DNA from 3 places in the Halobacillus sp. H74 genome. Region 1 is predicted to be linked to each of the others. Evidence: riboswitches for the same ligand, from Rfam matches in the RefSeq annotation. Region 1 holds a riboswitch; each other region holds the start of a gene.
What was found. A riboswitch is a leader RNA that binds a small molecule or an ion and turns the genes downstream of it on or off. The one in region 1 is predicted to bind S-adenosylmethionine.

Region 1 (4,581 bases):
GGTTCATTAAAAATTTCGTGATAAAGCCCAGGCCACTGTTTATAGCTCTTTTCTTTCGAAACGACTTTATCAAACCACTCTGTAGTTTTTTGAGCGTCAACCATGTAATCCGCTTCTGCCTGCATGACCAGCAGAGGGACATCAGGGAATTTGTCAATATTCAAAAATGCTTGACGTGTCGCCTTTTGAAATTCACGATACCACCGAACAGAAACTTTATCAATAATCAATGGATCCTCATTGAATTCCGTAATCTTCTTAGGATTCCTTGTTATGATTTCTGGCTGCTGAGAAGCTTTGATCCTAAGTGAAGGGGTGATATGGTTCAGGAGATAAGAAACTGCCTCTAAAGGTTTGCTTGCTTTATTCAAGATACTAACCGCTGGTGAGGACAGAATCACTCCATCTACTTTTGTTTGTTTTTCTTCCATGAACCGAATCACAGCCAACCCTCCCATGCTATGGCCAATGATGAATATCTTTTTTTCAGGATTTGCCTGCTCCACCCAGGATTTGATTGTATTGGTGTAATCCTTAAAAGAATGGATATGTCCTTTCTTCCCTTCTGAAACACCTTGCCCGGGAAGGTCGCCATATATGACTGAAAAGTGATCCTGACGTAAACGTTCCACTAATTCCTTGTACCTGCCACCATGTTCAAAGGCCCCGTGTACGAGAACGATGGTAGCGATATCGTCAACAGACTCCAATTTCTTCACAGCGTTCCCCCCTTTTCTTCTGATATACTATTATCAACTATATTATAAGGGGGTTCAGTATGTATTGCGAATATAAAGGAAAGCATCCGGACATCCACCCGAGCGCTTTCGTAGCGGATGATGCGGTTATTACAGGTGACGTCACCATAGGTGAAATGGCAAGCATATGGTTTAAAACAGTAATACGAGGAGATGTGGCACCAGTACATATCGGTAAAAACACAAACATCCAGGATCTCAGCCTTCTGCATCAAAGCCCTGATCAACCCTTGATCATTGAGGATGGCGTGACGGTCGGCCATCAAGTTACACTCCACTCTGCTCATATAAGGGAAAATGCTTTAATCGGGATGGGTTCGCTTATTCTGGATGGTGCGGAAATCGGGGAACAGGCATTCATCGGTGCAGGGAGTCTAGTACCGCCCGGTAAAGTGATCCCTCCAAATACACTAGCTTTCGGTCGGCCGGCTAAAGTGATCAGAGAATTGAATAATGATGACATTAAAGAGTTGAATCGCATTCGCGCAAGCTATGTTGAAAAAGGACAATATTATAAAAAACAGCAGAAATAAATAACTGCCTCCACGGTAAAGTGGAGGCAGTTTTTTATTATTTAAACCGATCTTTCAATTGAGCTGCTTTATCTGTTTTTTCCCAAGGAAATTCTACATCTGTCCGGCCAAAGTGACCATATGCAGCTGTTTGGCGGTAAATCGGCCGACGAAGGTCGAGCATTTTAATGATCCCGGCCGGACGAAGGTCGAACAATTCGCGAACAGCTTCGACAAGTTTCTCCTCCGATACTCTCCCTGAACCATTCGTATTGATGGAGATCGATACAGGTTGGGCCACTCCAATCGCATATGCTAATTGGACTTCTACAGAATCAGCAAGATCCGCAGCGACTATATTTTTTGCTACATAACGGGCAGCATACGCAGCAGAACGGTCAACTTTGGTAGCATCTTTACCACTGAAAGCACCGCCTCCATGACGAGCGTAACCTCCATAGGTGTCGACAATGATTTTTCTCCCCGTCAACCCTGCATCTCCTTGAGGTCCACCGATAACGAAGCGGCCAGTAGGATTAATGAAATACTTTGTCTCATCATCAATCAAACCATTAGGTACGACAGGGTCTATGACGTGGGTTTTTAAATCTTTCTTGATTTGCTCAAGTGTGATCTCCTCTGCGTGCTGAGTAGAAATGACAATTGTATCAACCCTGACCGGTTGATCCTTATCATCATATTCTATCGTCACCTGAGTCTTTCCATCTGGACGCAAATAATCCAAGGTACCATCATTGCGGACATCTGCCAGGCGTTTAGAAAGTTTATGAGCCAAAGCGATCGGAAGCGGCATAAGTTCGTCTGTTTCGTTGTTAGCGAATCCGAACATCAGACCTTGATCTCCAGCACCAATGGCTTCAATTTCATCATCACTCATCTTACCTTCTCGAGATTCTAAAGCAACATCAACGCCTCCAGCAATATCAGGAGATTGCTCATCGATGGCTGTCAATACAGCGCAAGTATCGGCATCAAATCCATACTTCGCTCGTGTATATCCTATTTCTTTGATTGTCTGACGGACAATCGAAGGTATATCTACATAAGTATTAGTACTGATCTCTCCGGAGACAAGCACCAGTCCCGTTGTAACTGTTGTCTCACATGCAACCCTCGCGTTCGGGTCATTTTTTAAAATTTCGTCTAAAATGGCATCAGAAATCTGATCGCAAATTTTGTCAGGGTGTCCTTCTGTAACAGATTCTGATGTGAATAACCGGCGGTTGGCAGGCATTCTGAAAAACTCCTCCTTCTGTAAGTACAAAGTATTAGACGGAACTCTTTACCAGTATGTGCAGAAACTAATAAGCTGTTTCATATATTTTCTTGTTGAATCATTTCACAACCAATTGAGCTTTTACATAGGAATATCACCAGGTTTTCCACCTGCTACGGATATTTCTCATAAAAAAGAAAAAACCCTTCCTATATCGAGGAAAGGGGCTGCTTCCTTTCGCTCTTATCGTCCAAGGAGTGTTCTCATTCCTTGCTTCAGGTTAGCACCATGTCATTTGAAAAGACGGTTGCTGGGTTTCTAAGGGCCTGTCCCTCCACCAACTCTGGATAAGAGAGTTTCCGTTCTCAGTTATCGTATCGAAATCCATGTTTAATGTCAATTAGAATACTAAGCTTTTCTAAGGGAAAAGGACCATGTGGAAGTGGTCGATCCTTTCTTCAATCGTAAACGTTCATTAGTATATTACATAAGATGATAACAAGGTATTTCCCACATATATATAGAAATTAATATCATGAAAGCATTTTCAATAATAGTATGGACTATTGTGATTAATGTGTTATACTAATTCCAGATTAGCTTACATTTAAATTTTAATATAAAGGCGGGTCGACGCATATGAGTACCATCAATCAAATGTCAGAATTAAACCTCTTATTAGCGCAAGAGCATGTCCAACACCAATCATCTGTTCCACATTTAGTGGAAAGGATCTTATATCGTAATGAAGGAACTTTAACGGAAAAAGGGGCCGTTCAAGCAACGACAGGTACTTACACTGGTAGATCACCAAAAGATAAATTCATCGTAAAAGATGAGACGACTGCAAATAAAGTCGACTGGGGAACTGTCAATAAACCTATCGATGACTCCACGTTCGTAAATCTGTACCATAAAGTTCTGGATTATTTGAAGGGAAGAAATGAATTATTCGTTTTCAAAGGTTATGCAGGAGCTGATGAGAAACACCGCCTCCCCCTTCAAGTACTTACCGAATTCGCTTGGCACAATTTGTTCGCCCGACAAATGTTCATACGTCCTGAGACTTCAGAAGTTGAAGATCACGAAGCTGAATTCACAGTCATTTCAGCACCAACCTTCAAAGCGGACCCCAGTGTAGATGGTACGAACTCTGAAGCATTCATCATGATTTCCTTCAAACACCGTGTTGTACTTATAGGCGGCACAGAATATGCAGGAGAAATAAAAAAATCCATCTTTTCTGTGATGAATTACGTTCTTCCTGAAAAGAACGTCCTGCCTATGCACTGTTCGGCAAATGTCGGAAAAGAAGGAGATGTCGCTTTATTTTTCGGACTCTCCGGGACAGGGAAAACCACTTTGTCTGCTGATCCACAGCGCCGATTAATCGGGGATGATGAGCATGCTTGGTCCAGTTACGGAGTATTCAACATTGAAGGAGGATGCTACGCGAAATGTATCAACCTCTCCCAAGAAAAAGAACCGCAGATTTTTGATGCCATTCATTTTGGAGCTGTGTTAGAAAATGTGGTGTTAAACGAAGAAACCCATAGACCTGATTACAGTGATACGAGTCTAACTGAAAATACTCGTGCTGCTTATCCTCTCGAGCATATTGAAAATACAGTACAACCGAGTATCGCCGGTCATCCAAATGCCATCATCTTTTTGACAGCAGATGCTACCGGTGTTTTACCTCCCATCAGCAAACTGACTAAAGAACAGGCGATGTACCATTTTCTAAGTGGTTATACAAGTAAGCTTGCAGGAACGGAGAGAGGGATTACCGAGCCGCAAGCAACATTCTCTGCTTGTTTCGGATCACCTTTTCTTCCTTTAGCTCCAGCTACTTATGCTGAAATGCTTGGTGAAAAAATCGACCAGTTCAACACAGATGTTTATTTAGTCAACACTGGGTGGTCTGGCGGTTCCTACGGTGAAGGAGAACGAATCAAGTTAAGTTATACGAGGTCTATGATTCAAGCCGCATTAGAAGGAGAGCTGAGTTCAGCAGAGACTTATCAAGATCCTTACTTCGGGTTGAACATTCCCACGCATTGCCCTGGAGTAC
Region 2 (4,581 bases), on a different contig from region 1:
CAATAAAATCCATCTTCTCCACACAAAAAATCGAGTATGAAATCCCAGCGATTTCATACTCGATTGCTTTTACTATTCAATTCTTATTGCGGCAGAGGAGCCTCAGCTGAAACAAAGCCCTTGTCCACAAGTTCATTCCAGAAATCTTTCGGAATGTCCATTTGGATCATTTCTAGGTCTTCTTTAATTCTGTCCGGACGTGTGGAACCAGGAATCACTGACTTGACCGCCGGGTGAGCTGTTGAGAATTGAAGAGCAGCTGCTTTCAACGGAACATTGTATTTTTCACCGATTTCCTTCAGTTGATTGACATGATTAATAATGTCATCGCCCGCTTTTTCATAGTTATAATGATCACCGCCAAGCAGTACCCCGGAGTTATAAGGGCTTCCGACCACAATGTCCACATCGTTTTCTTCAGCCTTTGCCATCATACCCTGTAATGCTTGTTCGTGTTGTAAAAGGGTATATTGCGTAGCAGATAAACAGATATCCGGTTTTGTGTCCTCCAGATCCATCGCACGTTCAATCGGTTCTGTCGTATTGACACCTAGTCCCCAGGCACGGATGACACCTTCTTCCCGAAGACGGGACAGCACGCGGAAAGCTCCTTTTCTAGCTTGTTCAAACTTTTCGGTCCATGCATCACCATGGAAATCTGGAGAAACATCATGAACGAAGACCATGTCCAAACGGTCGGTTTGTAGACGTTCCAGACTCTGTTCGATCGACCTTTTCGTTGCTACTTCCGTGTAATCTGTGATGACTTGATTGTTACGGCCATGTTCGAACAGACCTTCATTCTCTTCTGTTTCTTCAGTCATATAACGACCTACTTTTGTGCTTATCACATAGTCATCACGATTATATTTTGATAACACTTCACCTACCCGGATCTCTGCTAAACCAGCGCCATAAAAAGGGGCGGTATCAAAATAGCGCACTCCCTGGTCCCAAGCGGTTTGGATTGTTTTCTGCGCTTCTTCTTCCGGCACGTCCCGGAACATATTACCTAAAGGTGCGGTACCTAGTCCTACTTTATGTTTCAGTGCATTCTCTAGTGATTTCATGAATCTATTCCTCCTTTGAGAAAACCTATAGTTGCATAACCAACTATAGAAAAATAAATCATCTACCAATTAACGGTACATTCTATGTGTAGCCGGCTGGAAGGTTATTAAAACATTATTTACCCTTCATTCCACACTTCGTCGGCAATGTTCACCACATGACGTACTTTACCCCATTGCTGTTGTTCAGTAATTTCATTTCCTTCTTCCGTTGATGCGAATCCACATTGAGGGCTCAAACACAATTGGTCCATTGCTACATAATCGGACGCTTCCAAAATACGCGCTTTCACTCGTTCCGGATCTTCCAAATCACCGAATTTGGAGGTGATCAAGCCGAGAACGATCGAAAGGTCTGGACGCCGGACATGACGAAGGGGTTCGAAACCTCCGGAGCGCTCATCGTCAAATTCAAGGAACAGTCCATCGACATCCAATCCTCCGAAAATCGTTTCAGAAAGCGCCTCATAACTGCCGCTTGTCATAAAGGTGGAACGGAAATTCCCCCGGCAGATATGCATTGTGATGAGCATGTCCGCTGGTCTGTTTGCTATCGCCTCATTGATGGCACGTGCACACAGTTCTGCCACTTCCTCTGGATTTTTTCCCTTCTCTTCGATGGATGTGCGTCCTTCTTCAGAAAAGAAAGTCGTCCATGATGTATCATCAAGCTGAAGATAGCGGCATCCTTCCTCATAAATTTTCTGTATGAACCCTTGGTAGGCAGCTATCAGGTCATCGACAAGGGCTTCATCACTTTCATAAATACCCTCTTCCCTTTCCGCTCGGAATAAAAGCATATTAGGGCTTGGGATCGTTAATTTGGCGACCGCGTCCCCTGCGTTCTTTTTCAGAAAACGAAAGTGTTCTATCATATCATGATCGGTGAAACCCACTTTCCCTGTCACTTTGATTCCGCGCGCTTTCGTTTCCACCCCATCAAATTTCAATCCGCGCTCAGCCTCAAACCCTTCGACCCCATCCAGTCCTTCAAGAAAGTCGAAGTGCCACCAGCTGCGCCGGAAATCTCCGTCCGTTACAGCTTTCAAGCCCGCTTCCTTTTGCTTTTCTACTAATTTAATAATCTCTTCATCTTCAATCTTTCTTAATTCCTGTTCTGTAATCTCTCCTCTCTCCTGCTTTGCGCGTGCTTGTTTCAGACGTTCAGGACGTAAAAAGCTGCCGACATGATCTCCTTTGAATGGTTGTCTCTTCACATTTCTTTCTGTTGATACTGACATGGGCTTATCCCCGCCTTCCTTATGATTTGTGATTTCACATGAAACAAAATAACCCCTCTTCTATATAAGAAGAGGGGCTGAATGGAATACGAATCATTTTCTCTTCTTATCTCCAAGCAAATCGCTTCTGGAATTAGCACAGTACTATCGAAAGTCTGCTGCTAAGGTTTCACCGGGCCAGTCCCTCCACCTTTCTGGATAAGAAACAATGTATTTGATTTTAAAGTCTACTATACAGGAAGAACCAGAAATTGACAAATTATTCTGAACTATGATCTTTATCCCCGGAAAAATTCACACAAGAGTATATTCACTTAGCGCTCTATTATTTTCTCAATCTTGTCAAAGGGAGCCCTCAGATGCGTCGTCGGTTTATTGACATGGAAATCGGTCAGATCCAGCATATTGAAGAAGTGATGAGGTGGCTCCTGATCCCGAAATAATAATTAATAAATCATCTTTTTCAATACTTGGTGTAATCGTTTCTCCTGTTACGTAAATTTCATACCCACTATGCATCAACCGCATAGCGAAAGCTTTCCCCATCAAACCAGATCGTCCTTCGCCTGAAACGAAAATACGAGTGGCCGTGGACAGGAGACGGTTTGGATGATGTGCTTCATAGGTCCTCTATCTCTCCTTTCATTTGGAAGCAATGACAGACAGGATTCCGTGCTTTATGATCACCATTCCTACCATGACGTTGTCGGGGGTTACGCTGAAACCTGCGGTAATGTGGATTAATTCCTCCAGCTACTGTCATCTCGGAATTTTTCTTCAAACAAAAATAATTCGTTATCTCTGTTATTGCAAATTCAACCTAACACCTCATATGTTTTCTCTAAACTGAGTCCCTGACCATTAAATGGGGATCGAATCTGTAATTTAGAAGTTCATCTTCTACTTTGTTATTCCTGATCTTATCCAGTAAAGCTTCGGCCCCCATCTTTCCTATTTCAAATGTTGGTTGGGCCACCGTTGTAATCGCTGGTGTGTAGAAGCTGGCAAAAGAAACATCATCAATACCAATGACAGCCAGGTCTTCAGGAATTTTCATACCGTTTTGTTTTGCGTATTTCAATATTTCGATCAATACAAGGTCATTTCCGGCGAGGATTGCTTCAGGAGGTTCTTCTAAGTCCAATAACTCTTCAAGCACCCGCTGGATATTCGTAGGCTCCGCACTTTTCACATACTCTTCAACAAAAGGAAGCCCTTCTTTATGAATGGCTTTTTCATAACCCTGAATACGTTCTAACCTCGGCGTGATGTGATTGATGATAGAAGTGGTTATCATGCCGATACGACTGTAACCTTTTTGAACGAAGTGTTCTACAGCCAGGCCTGAAGCCATCTCATTATCTAATAAGATTGATGAAATAGGAATATCTTCCACTTTACGGTCTAAAAAGATGACAGGGTAGCGATCCTTGAGCATTTTTTCATATAATCCTCTGTTATCACCTGTAGGAAAGATGATCAGCCCATCTACTTGTTTCGCTCGTAGCATTTCGATATAATGCTTTTCTTTTTCAGGGTCATCATCTGCGTTACATATGATGGTGTGATAGTCAGAACTGATACATACATCCTCAATCGCCCTTGTTACTTCTGTTGTGAAGTTGTGTAGAATATTTGCTACAATCACTCCGATCGTCTTTGTAGATTTCTGCTTAAGGCTTCGTGCAACAATATTAGGTTGATAACCCAATTCTTCAATTGCTAGTTCAATTCTCTGTTTCGTCTTTTCACCCATATAGTCATATCGTTTATTTAAATATTGAGAAACTGTGCTCTTTGATACCTTTGCGTGTGTAGCAACATCGGAAATAGTCACCGTTTTCATTTGAACTCTCCATATCTTTAAATATATTCCGTATAATAAATTCGGTTAGCCCACCTATTATTAGAGTATACAAGTGAAGGGCGACTCCATCCACTTATTCCCCCTATTCAGTTATCAAGGTTAGAAACGAGGATGCGGCTGTCTTGCCATGAGCCCCCTATAACTTGGAGAGATGATAAGGCATTTTCCCTTACACCTTGACTAAGCCCGCTTTCTCCACATATTGCTCTGCCAGTTCTTGAAGTTCTGTCCAATTCTCACGTTCGATCAACGATTTATTAACGAGAGAACCTCCTATTCCCGCAGCTACCGCACCAGCCTCCATGAAGGATTGAAGATTATTAAGATTGACGCCTCCAGTTGGCATCATTTGGATGTGGCTTAAAGGTCCGCTGACATCCTTCAGGAACTTCGGCCCAAGCAC
Region 3 (4,581 bases), 300 kb from region 1:
CGTAAATGTGTCCGAGGTTCCAGCGGATCGTGTTCCTGAATCCTTCCGGCTGTTTATCCGCCTGTTCTTCTGTGACATTGTCCAATTCCTTCAACGTCGCTTTTCTTACCAGGTTGATCTGTTGAAAAATCTGTCCTTCGTTCATGTTATCATCTCCCTTCTTACCTATAATTCTAGCTTTCCACCTTACCGTCCTCAAACATTCAGCTCAGACTTGCCTTGGTTATATCTCTATATCAAACCAGTCAATATCCCATTTAGATCAGCACTAAATAAGCTCTTCCCAAATTACTAAAGGAAAGCCCCTATTGTTGAAGATTTGAAATTGAAATATAATTTAAAAGAACTCAAATGTTTTATTATATTCTTTATGTAATAACCATTAAACTTCCCTAACTATGGATTTTCCTTTGGTTTGATCTTTATCAAGCCATTGCCAATCTTCATGTAGCTCAATTTTCCCCTCAGAGTTTAAGTGGGGAACTGATTTGCACTTCCCTCCTCTGATTTCATTTGATGTGTTCACATGATTATATCGGAATTCTAAAGTGTCATCGGTATTTACTATTCCTACTAATTTCCCTTTGACTATCTCTCCCCCTGAGTAATCAGCATAAAGGATATTTCCTTCTTGATAGTAGTCAAAATAAGTTTTGGAAGATACTTCACCACTTTCCGTATTCTCTATTGAAACAAATTGGCGATTATTATAATGAATCATTTAATCCCTCCTTGAACTTGTAAGCTACAATATTATCATACAATTTTTAAAATTTGAATAAAAAAGGAGACATCCACTATTTTTGAATCGCCCCTATTCCTGAAGACTAGAAATCGAGATAACATTCATTACAATCACTAGATCCTTCCATTTCCTTAAGATACTTTCTTAGCGACCACAAACCATAAAACCAAATCCTCTTTGTTCCCAGCTGGATCTGTTTCTGTTTGAGTATGTAATGTCAGCTCTAAAACCTTAAAGTTAGATGGTAATTCATGGTCAATTTCTTTTTCATCATAAAAATGCAATGACTTACCATCATGTAAGAAGGTATTTTCCTCAATTTCTTCTCCAACCCCGAAATTCTTATGGTCTTCAGTAGATATGCAAGTAAAAATCATTAAACCTTCCTGCTTTAATAGCTTATTCATTTGGTTCATAAGTAAAGTACGTTCATCTTTTAAAAATAGGTGTAAAACATTTGATAAATAAATCGCATCAAAATTCTCCTTAGTATCATTTGGTTTAAGTACGTCTTCCACTTGATACTCTATGTTTCTTTCTCGGCACTTATGTTCCTGCATGCAAGCTTTATAGCTTCTGATGAGACATCTATACCTTTAACCTTAAATCCACTTTGAGCTAATTCTAAACTATTACTACCGTAACCACATCCTGGTACAAGGATTGAACGGATATGGTTATCTCTTAGATGCGGCAAGCTCATATCCACTGAAGGACATGGTGATCCACCCCAAATTTCCCCTTCTTTAAAACGTTCGTCCCAATACTTGGCCTGTGTTATCAATAGCTCTCCCTCCATATGGTTGCATTTATATATTACTACCAATTATTGCAAATCAGATCACTGAAGTCGATGTATTGCTCTTTTCTATTAATTTTAACTATCCAATTTGACAGCCTCGAAACCCCATGCTAGTATTTCTTTTAATCATAAATCATAATCTCTTATTCAGAGAGGTGGAGGGACTGGCCCTATGAAACCCGGCAGCCGAATCAATATACCTACGTTGATTTAGGTGCTAATTCCAGCGAAGCAAGTGCTTTGAAAAATAAGAGAGGTCGAATGTCTAAACCTCTCAAATTGAGAGGTTTTTGTATTTATGAAGAAAATTTAATATCGTATATCTTCAGGTGCTGCCTAAACCACTTCGATCTTAGGCAGCTTAAAAGGGAAGTCCGGTGTAAGTCCGGCACGGTCCCGCCACTGTATATAGGAGCAAACCTGCTTGCATGCCACTATCTTATTTATGAATCTCGATGGGAAGGCTCAGGTTTGTGTTGAACATAAGTCAGGAGACCTGCCTGTTGAACGTACACTAAACCTACGAGGAATAGGGAGGTGTTTTGGCGCGCATGCATTTTACGTCCGTATGAGTTTTTTAACGTCATAACCATCTCTCTAATAAATAGAGGGATTTTTTTATTGAAAAAATCATTAGGAGGCATCGTGATGACAAGTGTAATAACTTCGACAATTGGTTATCCCAGAATTGGTGAAAAACGAGAATGGAAAAAGTCACTTGAACGCTTTTGGCAAGGTGGAATTTCTGAAAATCAATTATTGGATGAAATGAAAAAAATTCGCCTTGACCATTTACAAAAGCAAATGGATAAAGGGGTTGACCTTATTCCTGTAGGGGATTTCACTCTCTATGACCACGTGCTTGATACGTCTTTTATGTTTGGTCTGATCCCTGAACGCTTCGGAAACTATAATCAAAGTGACTCCCTTAATACTTATTTTGATATTGCCCGTGGAAATGATGAAGTCGTAGCCTCTGAAATGACAAAATGGTTTAATACAAATTATCACTACATTGTCCCTGAAATTGATGGAAATTCAAATCCTGAATTAATCAATAATTTCCCTCTTCATTATTTTAACGAAGCAAGAGAACACCTTGGCATTATTGGTAAGCCCGTCCTTTTAGGTCCAATGACTTTCATTACACTTGCGAAGGGTGTTGAAAAAAACAAGGGAAACTTCCTTTTGAAGAAGCTTGTCCCTCTATACATCCAAGTGCTTCAAGAACTGAAAAACGCCGGGGCCGAATGGGTGCAGTTCGATGAACCGATCCTTTGCACTTCTACTACAAAAGAGGATCTTCAACTCTTCAATGAAGTCTATGAATTGATCCATAGGCAATTGCCGGATGTAAACATCTTGATTCAAACATACTTTGAAGCCGTCGATCATTATGAAGAAGTCGTCTCACTTCCTGTGGCTGGTATCGGTCTTGATTTCGTTCACGATAGTGGGAAAAACCTGGATAATTTGAAAACATACGGTTTTCCAAAGGAAAAAGCCCTCGCTGCTGGTGTAATAAATGGAAGAAATATTTGGAGAGCAGACCTGGAAAAACAGCTAACACAGCTGGAAACAATTTTAAAAAAGGTAGATAACGAACGTCTTATTGTGCAGCCTTCCTGCAGTTTATTGCATGTTCCTGTAACCATAGAGACGGAGAAGGAGATTGATCCTGTATTGAAAGACGGTCTCTCTTTTGCTGATCAAAAATTGCAGGAAACAGCCCTCTTGACGAAAGCATTAAACGAAGGAAAAGAATCAGTGGAAGAAACATTGACTAAACAAAAGGAAGCCCTTATCCAGTTATGGGGGGACAAGGAACAAAAGGATTCCTCAAAAGATCGAACGAATACATGGGAAGAACAAAAAATCGGAAGAGCCTCTGATTATCGTACTCGTCAGAAGCTTCAGGAGAAATATTTCAACCTCCCATTACTTCCGACAACGACAATCGGCAGTCTCCCTCAAACAAATGGGATTCGGAAAGCGAGAATGAATTGGAGAAAAGGGGAGTGGACAGACTCCTACTATGAAACTTTTATTAAAAACAATATATCTGAGTGGATCAGTCGACAGGAAGAATGGGGACTGGATGTTTTAGTGCATGGGGAATTTGAGCGGAACGATATGGTTGAATTTTTCGGTGAGAAACTGGAGGGATTTGTATTTTCAAGGTTTGGCTGGGTGCAGTCCTATGGATCTCGCTGCGTCAAACCACCGATTATTTATAAAGAGGTTGTCCACCAGCAACCGATGACGTTGAAGGAAATAGCCTATGCGCAATCGTTGACAGATAAACCGATAAAAGGAATGTTAACAGGACCGGTCACAATTGTTAATTGGTCCTTTGTTCGAGAGGATATCAGCAGATTTGAAGTAACAAAGCAAGTTGCTTTAGCTTTACAAGAAGAAGTAAAAGCCTTGGAAGATAAGAGTATTCGTATGATTCAAGTCGATGAACCTGCCTTACGCGAAGGATTACCACTTAAAGAAGAAAAACAGAACGATTATTTAGAAAAAGCTGTATATGCCTTCAAACTTGCAACGTCGTTGGTCAAAGATGAAACCCAAATTCATACACACATGTGTTATTCCGAATTTGGAACGATTATGACTACCATCGACCAATTGGACGCAGATGTCATTTCTATTGAAGCCGCGCGCAGCCATGGAGAAATTGTAGCTGACTTTGAGAAAATATCCTATGAAAAAGGAATTGGTCTAGGAGTTTATGACATCCACAGTCCTAGAGTTCCGCATGTGGAAGAGATGGAAGCAAACATCCTCCGCGCTTTACGAGTCCTTCACCCTCGTCAATTCTGGGTCAATCCTGACTGCGGATTGAAAACCAGAGGAACGGAAGAAACCGCAGCTGCTCTCACAAACATGGTTGAGGCAGCGCGAAAGGCACGTGAGAAAGTAAAACAAAGTGTAAGTGGTTCCTGAAAATTTTCATACTTTTAAACGCTCAGGGATTAATCCCTGAGCGTTTTGTTTCCTTTGTAAAGAAGCGGGAGCATACAACCTG

Region 2: it holds a riboswitch for S-adenosylmethionine, as region 1 does, so the genes downstream of both, ACTWPX_RS02315 (5-methyltetrahydropteroyltriglutamate--homocysteine S-methyltransferase) here and metK (methionine adenosyltransferase) in region 1, are expected to answer to the same signal.
Region 3: it holds a riboswitch for S-adenosylmethionine, as region 1 does, so the genes downstream of both, metE (5-methyltetrahydropteroyltriglutamate--homocysteine S-methyltransferase) here and metK (methionine adenosyltransferase) in region 1, are expected to answer to the same signal.

What each region holds. Positions count from the first base shown of each region.
Region 1 is NZ_JBQQCI010000004.1:567,621-572,201, reverse strand. Features, by position in the region: gene ACTWPX_RS12130 (lysophospholipase) at 1-719, opposite strand, end outside; gene ACTWPX_RS12125 (gamma carbonic anhydrase) at 779-1,291, shown strand; gene metK (methionine adenosyltransferase) at 1,329-2,525, opposite strand; SAM riboswitch class I at 2,748-2,861, opposite strand; gene pckA (phosphoenolpyruvate carboxykinase (ATP)) at 3,147-4,581, shown strand, end outside.
Region 2 is NZ_JBQQCI010000001.1:481,570-486,150, forward strand. Features, by position in the region: gene ACTWPX_RS02310 (aldo/keto reductase) at 84-1,070, opposite strand; gene ACTWPX_RS02315 (5-methyltetrahydropteroyltriglutamate--homocysteine S-methyltransferase) at 1,190-2,311, opposite strand; SAM riboswitch class I at 2,415-2,516, opposite strand; partial or broken gene ACTWPX_RS02320 (SIS domain-containing protein) at 2,711-2,899, opposite strand; gene ACTWPX_RS02325 (hypothetical protein) at 2,921-3,055, shown strand; gene ACTWPX_RS02330 (LacI family DNA-binding transcriptional regulator) at 3,153-4,157, opposite strand; gene ACTWPX_RS02335 (bifunctional 4-hydroxy-2-oxoglutarate aldolase/2-dehydro-3-deoxy-phosphogluconate aldolase) at 4,348-4,581, opposite strand, start outside.
Region 3 is NZ_JBQQCI010000004.1:267,214-271,794, reverse strand. Features, by position in the region: gene ACTWPX_RS10610 (DinB family protein) at 1-145, opposite strand, end outside; gene ACTWPX_RS10605 (n-acetylglutamate synthase) at 383-721, opposite strand; gene ACTWPX_RS10600 (hypothetical protein) at 877-1,263, opposite strand; gene ACTWPX_RS10595 (class I SAM-dependent methyltransferase) at 1,272-1,529, opposite strand; SAM riboswitch class I at 1,688-1,801, shown strand; cobalamin riboswitch at 1,858-2,065, shown strand; gene metE (5-methyltetrahydropteroyltriglutamate--homocysteine S-methyltransferase) at 2,196-4,499, shown strand.